One region of the Chryseobacterium sp. CS2K3 genome, then DNA from elsewhere that is predicted to be linked to it. Evidence: riboswitches for the same ligand, from Rfam matches in the RefSeq annotation. Region 1 holds a riboswitch; each other region holds the start of a gene.
The links. A riboswitch is a leader RNA that binds a small molecule or an ion and turns the genes downstream of it on or off. The one in region 1 is predicted to bind S-adenosylmethionine.
Positions count from the first base shown of each region.

Region 2: it holds a riboswitch for S-adenosylmethionine, as region 1 does, so the genes downstream of both, AC5YGG_RS00795 (SusC/RagA family TonB-linked outer membrane protein) here and AC5YGG_RS15070 (TonB-dependent receptor plug domain-containing protein) in region 1, are expected to answer to the same signal.
Region 3: it holds a riboswitch for S-adenosylmethionine, as region 1 does, so the genes downstream of both, AC5YGG_RS00065 (alpha/beta fold hydrolase) here and AC5YGG_RS15070 (TonB-dependent receptor plug domain-containing protein) in region 1, are expected to answer to the same signal.

Region 1 covers NZ_JCAKRW010000008.1:174,209-176,477, forward strand. Annotated here, with positions in the region: gene AC5YGG_RS15070 (TonB-dependent receptor plug domain-containing protein) at 1-1,082, opposite strand, end outside; SAM riboswitch class I at 1,178-1,283, opposite strand; gene AC5YGG_RS15075 (alpha-amylase family glycosyl hydrolase) at 1,357-2,269, opposite strand, start outside.
Region 2 covers NZ_JCAKRW010000001.1:160,099-162,367, reverse strand. Annotated here, with positions in the region: gene pckA (phosphoenolpyruvate carboxykinase (ATP)) at 1-514, shown strand, start outside; gene AC5YGG_RS00800 (type II 3-dehydroquinate dehydratase) at 707-1,114, opposite strand; SAM riboswitch class I at 1,359-1,455, shown strand; gene AC5YGG_RS00795 (SusC/RagA family TonB-linked outer membrane protein) at 1,539-2,269, shown strand, end outside.
Region 3 covers NZ_JCAKRW010000001.1:15,303-17,571, forward strand. Annotated here, with positions in the region: gene AC5YGG_RS00060 (ACT domain-containing protein) at 1-474, opposite strand, end outside; gene AC5YGG_RS00065 (alpha/beta fold hydrolase) at 479-1,417, opposite strand; SAM riboswitch class I at 1,478-1,586, opposite strand; gene AC5YGG_RS00070 (MGH1-like glycoside hydrolase domain-containing protein) at 1,775-2,269, shown strand, end outside.

The DNA.
Region 1 (2,269 bases):
AATGTATTGCTGAGATCAATCAGCCAGTTATTTACATTATATTTTGCCCCAACAGCGTAAGAAATATCATAGATCTGAGATCCCAATACTGCCTGAAAACCGTATGGATAAATTTCTTTAACTATATTAAAATCTTCACTTGGCAGCCTTCTGAAGCCATATCCTTTTCCTTCTTTGATACTGAATCCACCAAAGGAATAGAATTTAAGATTATCATTCAAAGGATATTCTGAATTGAAAAATAACTGTCCCTGCCTGATCTGTGCATCTCCGATCTGAAAATTAAAATCATCTCTTGTCAGTCCTTCTTTTTTCAGCATAAGATCATCCTGTTCTCTCGCTACATCCGGATTATCAGCAAATTCATAGGCAAAATTTTTCCCGAAAATATCAAGATCATGATTTTGGGTTCTCGTTGTTTTACCTCTGTGGCTTAATTGTAATGAAAGGTTGATAAAACCATCATTTTTACCAAGAGAGGTTCCATAGTTTACACCTGCCTGATAAGTATCTCCGTCATTTCTCCCACTCAATCCGTAGGTCAAACTTGCAGAGGCTCCGGCGTTCTTTTTAAGAATAATATTAATAACTCCTGCAATGGCATCTGATCCATATTGTGCGGCAGCTCCGTCTCTTAAAACTTCTATTTTTTCAATGGCAATGATCGGAATTGTACTTAAATCTGTTCCTACAGAACCATTTCCAACTGTATTCTGATAGTTTACCAATGAAGTTGTATGCCTTCTTTTTCCATTAAGCAAAACTAAAACCTGATCAGGTCCCATTCCTCTCAAACTTACAGGATCAATGTGTTCTGTACCATCAGAAGCGGATTGTCTTACGGAATTAAATGACGGAACCACATAGTTCAAAAGGTCCTGAGCTGTCATTTGTGGGGAAGATCTTTGAATTTTATCGATATTGATAACATCTACCGGAACCGGTGTTTCCAGTTTTGTTCTTTTAACGTTACGGTTTCCTACGATGACAATGTCTTCGATCTGATTTCCTTTTTCCTCCTGCTCCTGGGCTGCGACCAAAATTGTCCCAAGCAGTAATACAGCTGTGCTTAATTTTTTCATCTTTATTCTTGCCAATTAATACTATTTCTCCACAGATCATTCTGCAGATACACACAAGACATCAAGAAATGGAATTCATATAAGAATATTGACTTCACTTATCTCCCCCATCGGGTTGGAATTAGCACCTTTACATTTCTGGAATCATGCAGGTTGCTAAGGTTTCATTGGGCCAAATCCCTCCACCTTTCTTGATAAATCTAGTGCAAAGGTAGACTAATTTTTTCAATATGCAAAAAGGCAAATCTGCTCATCTGCAAATTTGCCTTTGTATTTATTTTACAATCATCTTTTGAATTGCCATTCCTGTTTCTGATTTCAGATGAACAAGATAAGTTCCTGCCGGATAATTAACTTTCAGCTCATGGATACCGTTTTCTTTATCCAGCCTAAATGAATCGAGCTTTTTACCATTCATATCGAAGATGATAATTTCACCATTTTTGACTTTATTAAAAATTAATTTTGCCAACCCATTTTTCACAGGGTTTTCTCCGATCTGAAGAGACAGTTTATTTGCTGCATTTACATCTGAAACAGATAAAGATCCTTCGTAGTTCCCGAAAATTCGGAATTCTCCCGGCTGTAAAGTAATGGAAGCTGTTGTATTGGTAATATTATTGATCGTATTATCCATTAAATTTTGCCATTGTCCGGTATAAGGGAAGTAAGCAACAACATTTTGCACTGATGTGGAATAATTGGCAAGTACTACAACATTCTTCATCCCATTGATAGAAGCATCATACAGATAAATTCGTGTGATCAATCCATTAGGATCATTCATAAGGTTATTGGATTCTATACTGTATGTCTTGGATTTAAATATCTGATAAGTATTTCTTATATCGATAATTTTTGCCCAGGTATTATACACAGCTTTTCTATTGACATCATTATCATATCCTAATGTAAAAGCAATAGGCTTTTCGTCTGTTCTGCAGCTATTATCAATAGTTCCGTTGGCACATCTGTTAATACTGAACTCATAGCCCAGCTCTCCAAACTGCCAGATCATTTTCGGTCCGGGAATCGTGAAAAATGTGGCTCCAAAGGTCTTCATTCTTTCCAGAGCTGTAGTAAGGTTTTTCACGTTGTAGCTTCCGTTAACAGCACCGTAAGCAAGGTTTTTAAACATTAATCTTTCTTCATCATGACTCTCTCCGTATCCTACTGCCCGCATATTG
Region 2 (2,269 bases), on a different contig from region 1:
TGAAGATCAGGCACAATACCACTTCCTTTGCGGTTATACTTCTAAATTAGCAGGAACTGAAAGAGGAATTACTGAGCCTCAGCCATCTTTCTCTCCGGCGTTCGGTGAAGCGTTCCTTACATTACACCCAACAATGTATTCTAAAACATTGATCGGAAAAATGAAAGAACACGGAGCTAAAGCTTATTTGGTAAACACTGGTTGGAATGGTACTGGTAAGAGAATTTCTCTAAAAGATACAAGAGCGATCATTGATGCAATCATTGACGGTTCTATCGATAATGCTCCTAAAACTCAGGTTCCAATCATGAACCTTGAGATTCCTACTGAGCTTCCAAATGTATCTACAGGAATCCTTGATCCTAGAGATACTTATGAAAATGCTTCAGAATGGGAAGAAAAAGCAAAAGATCTTGCTTCAAGATATATCAAAAACTTCGAGCAGTATTGTGATACTGAAGAAGGTAAGAGATTGATCCCTTCAGGACCTCAATTACAGGAACAAACGATCTAATCAGATTATTTATAATACAGAAAAGCCTCATCATTGATGAGGCTTTTTTATTTTTATCTCTCGCAGATAAGGCAGATTTCGCAGATGGCTCTGGGGTGAATATATAAACTTATACAATTAAGATCTGCCTAATCTGCTCAATTTGCGAGCTAAATATTACATACAGTATAAATCAGGTGATTTATCATTGATTTACTTTAAACTAAGGATAGCTAATCTGTATCCATCCATTCCAAATCCTGATAAAACCGCATCAGTATTAGCAGCGGTTACAGACTTTTGTCTGAATTCTTCTCTCTTATAAATATTACTGATGTGAACCTCAACCTTTGGTTTTCTGATATTTTTTAAGCAATCTGCAATTGCATAAGAATAGTGCGTGAAAGCTCCGGGATTAATCACGACAGCATCAAAATCATCTTCCTGAAGTCTGTTGATGATTTCTCCTTCAATATTTGATTGATAATATTGAAGTTGGTGAGATGTAAATTCGGATTTTAAATTTTCCAAATAAGTTTCCATAGAAACTGTTCCATAGATTTCGGGTTCTCGGGTTCCTAACAGGTTAAGGTTGGGACCATTTATAATCAAAACTTTCATTCTATAAAATTAAAAAGTTTTTTCAATTAAATGTTAAAAATATTTACCTAGTATCTCATTTGTTTCATTGAATTATTAATAATGATATTTGTCATGTTTGTGAAAGTGATAATTTGTGTAAGTCCTTATTTTGATGGGTTTTAATATAATCTTATGTTAATTTTTGAAAATTTATCATGAAAAACAAATAAGTCTACTTGTTTTGTAGACTAAAAGTTTATAGCTTTGCAATCATATTTCGATCGGCTTATAAAGAAAGATGGAGGGAACTGACCCTGCGAAATCTTAACAACCTGCTACGCGCAAGGTGTTACATTCAGCCTTTAAAGGAAAAATAAGCGTTTGGTTTATCGTATTAATCGATGCCCTTTGCTGACTTTTCTGCAAAGGGTAAAATTTTAATATATGATAAACAAAATTGATTATGATTAATAAAAAACTAATTAATTCTAAAGTTTGGATTCCCCCTGTGGCAGCGTTTTTCTTAGGAATTGTAAGCGTAAGCGGGCAAAACTCCAAGCCGAAAAAAGATACCCTTAAAGAAAAAGAGATTGATGAAGTAGTAGTGGTTGCTTATGGTAAAGCTAAGCGAAATAGCTATACAGGTTCAGTAGCTACTATCTCAAGCGATAAAATCAATAACAGACCGGTAACCAATATTACAAAAGCATTGGACGGACAGGTGCCAGGGGTACAAATTACAGGTGCTTCAGGACAACCGGGAGCTGTTTCTACCATCCGAATCAGAGGAATTGGTTCTGTAAGTGCTTCAAGTGATCCTTTATATGTTGTAGACGGAATTCCTTTTGATGGGAACTTAAATGCAATAAGCCCTAGTGATATTGAGTCTATCAGTGTACTAAAAGATGCTACGGCTAGTGCATTATATGGATCAAGAGGTGCCAATGGGATTATCATCATTACAACAAAATCCGGGAAAAAAGGTGAGGCTAAAGTAAATTTCAACATAAGCCAGGGATTTTCAAGCAGGGCAGTAAAAGACTACGAACAAGTAAATACAGATCAATACTTCCAATTGTATTGGGAAGCGATGAGAAATGGATATCAGTCTAAGCAAATTTCTGCACAACAGGCTGGTCAGATGGCTTCAGATAATCTTATTTATGGTCCTGCAGGTTTATCAATTAATCCGTA
Region 3 (2,269 bases), on a different contig from region 1:
ATGAACGGTTTTAGGTTTTTTGAAAATTTCAGATTCAATGATATTTTTTGTTTTCTCGTCTTGTGAAGACGTCACTACAATATTCACTCTGTTTTCTCCTGCCACCTGATTTAAAAGCAATGGAAAAACATTGTTTCTCGCCAGTTCTGCGAATACTTTATTGGAATCTTCTGCAACAAAACCGATCACAGAAACATTGTTGATACTAAATATTTGAGATACTTTCCCTGATTTTCTTTCTTCTTCAAATTCATCAATAAGACAAGCTACGGCTTTCTCAGCATCATTTTCGTGAACCAAAATAGAGATTCCGTTTTCTATAGCCTGCTGAGAGATCACTCCCACACTGATACGCGCTAAAGTAAGCGCTTTAAAAATTCGTCCATCAATTCCGATTTCACCCAGGAAATCTTCTCCTTCAAATTTGATGATTGATCTGTTCTTCAAAAATTTTATTTCGTTAGCATTTTTCATTACTTTATAAAATGTTTTTTATGATATTATTTAATTGTTGATATTCCATTAGGAAGGCATCATGCCCGTGTATAGATTGGATCTCGTGATAAGAAACATCCTTCTTTTTCTCTTTTAATTTCTCAAAGCATATTCGGATTTCAGAAGCGGGAAAGAAAAGGTCTGTATCTACGGAGATCATGTGCATTCGTGCCTCTATTTTCTCCAATGCCTCTTCTTCAGTATTAATATTCATCAGTAGATGATTCATTAGCTTATAAGATTCTAAACTAAATCTTTCGTTTAATGCGTTACCATGATAAATCAACCAATCTTCTGATTCTAAGCGTTGTTTTTCCTTATTGTATTTATTTTGAAATCTGTCGTTAAGAGATTCGGGGGTTCTGTAGCAGAGCATAGCATGAATTCTTGCTTTCTGTAATGGCTGTTCTTTATCATTTAATAAGAATTTCTGAACCAGACATTGTGCATGCAGCCAGTCATGTGTTCTGTAATCACAGGCAATGGGAATAAAAATTTCTGCCAGCTTAGGTTGCTTTGCTAACATTTCCCAAGCAATTCCTCCTCCAAGTGAGCCTCCGATAATGGCGTATAAGTTTGTAATATGTAAATCTTCTAATCCTTTCAAAAATAGATTGGCTATATCTGAAGGGGTGAAGTTTTCATAGTCTTCAATTAAAAAATGATCGTATCCGTTTCCGGGAATGTTGAAACACAGAACTGTATACTTATTTGTATCAACGATCTGGTTTTCTCCTACCAATTGTTTCCACCAACCTTTGTCACCGGATACTGTTGAATTTCCGGTTAAAGCATGATTGATCAAAATAATGGGAGCTGTAAACAGGTCTTTCCCGAAAAGCTCATAGCTTAACGAGATATTGTATTCCTTTTGGGAATTGGTTTGATACGAAAGATTAATATAGTTTAGTTCTGTTTTCAATTCTATTATATTTTAATACAATTGAAAATGCCACAGGAAATGGCTGAAAAGAACTTCAGTAAGTTATCTGTCCAAAAATTACTTTGGTAGAACGTAGCACCTTCTTTGCTTGCGCAAAGGGTTGCTAAGGTTTCATAGGGTCTAATCCCTCAACCTTTCTTGATAACATTTTCAATATTTGAATGAACGAATGGTGCAAAGGTAGTTCTTTTCTTTTAAAATCAAAAAAAAATTAATTTAATATTTAAAAAAGCCCTTAAATACAAGTATTTCAGAGGCATATTAATTATTATTCAGATAAAAGGAATTGGAATTATTTTACAAAAAAACTAACTTCGTATTGAAAAATGATGACATATGATCGCCGAAAAGGAAAGATTACAAGATACCAAATGGAAAAACTGGGGACCTTACGTAAGTAACCGCCAATGGGGAAATGTACGTGAAGACTACAGTCCGGATGGAAATGCATGGAACTATACCAATCATAATAATGCGGAAAGCTACACGTACAGATGGGGCGAGGAAGGTATTGCCGGAATCTCAGACGTAAAACAACTTTTTTGTTTTGCTTTTTCGTTTTGGAACAAAAAGGATAGAATTGTAAAGGAACGTTTCTTTGGATTGAGCAATCCTCAGGGAAATCATGGAGAAGATATCAAGGAAATATTCTATTATCTGGATAACACTCCTACTCATAGCTATATGAAAATGGTTTATAAATATCCGATCAATGCGTTTCCTTATGATGAATTGGTTGCGGAAAACGGAAGACGCAGTAAGCAGGAACCTGAATATGAAATTTTTGATACAGGGATATTTGATAATGATGCTTATTTTGATATTTTCATA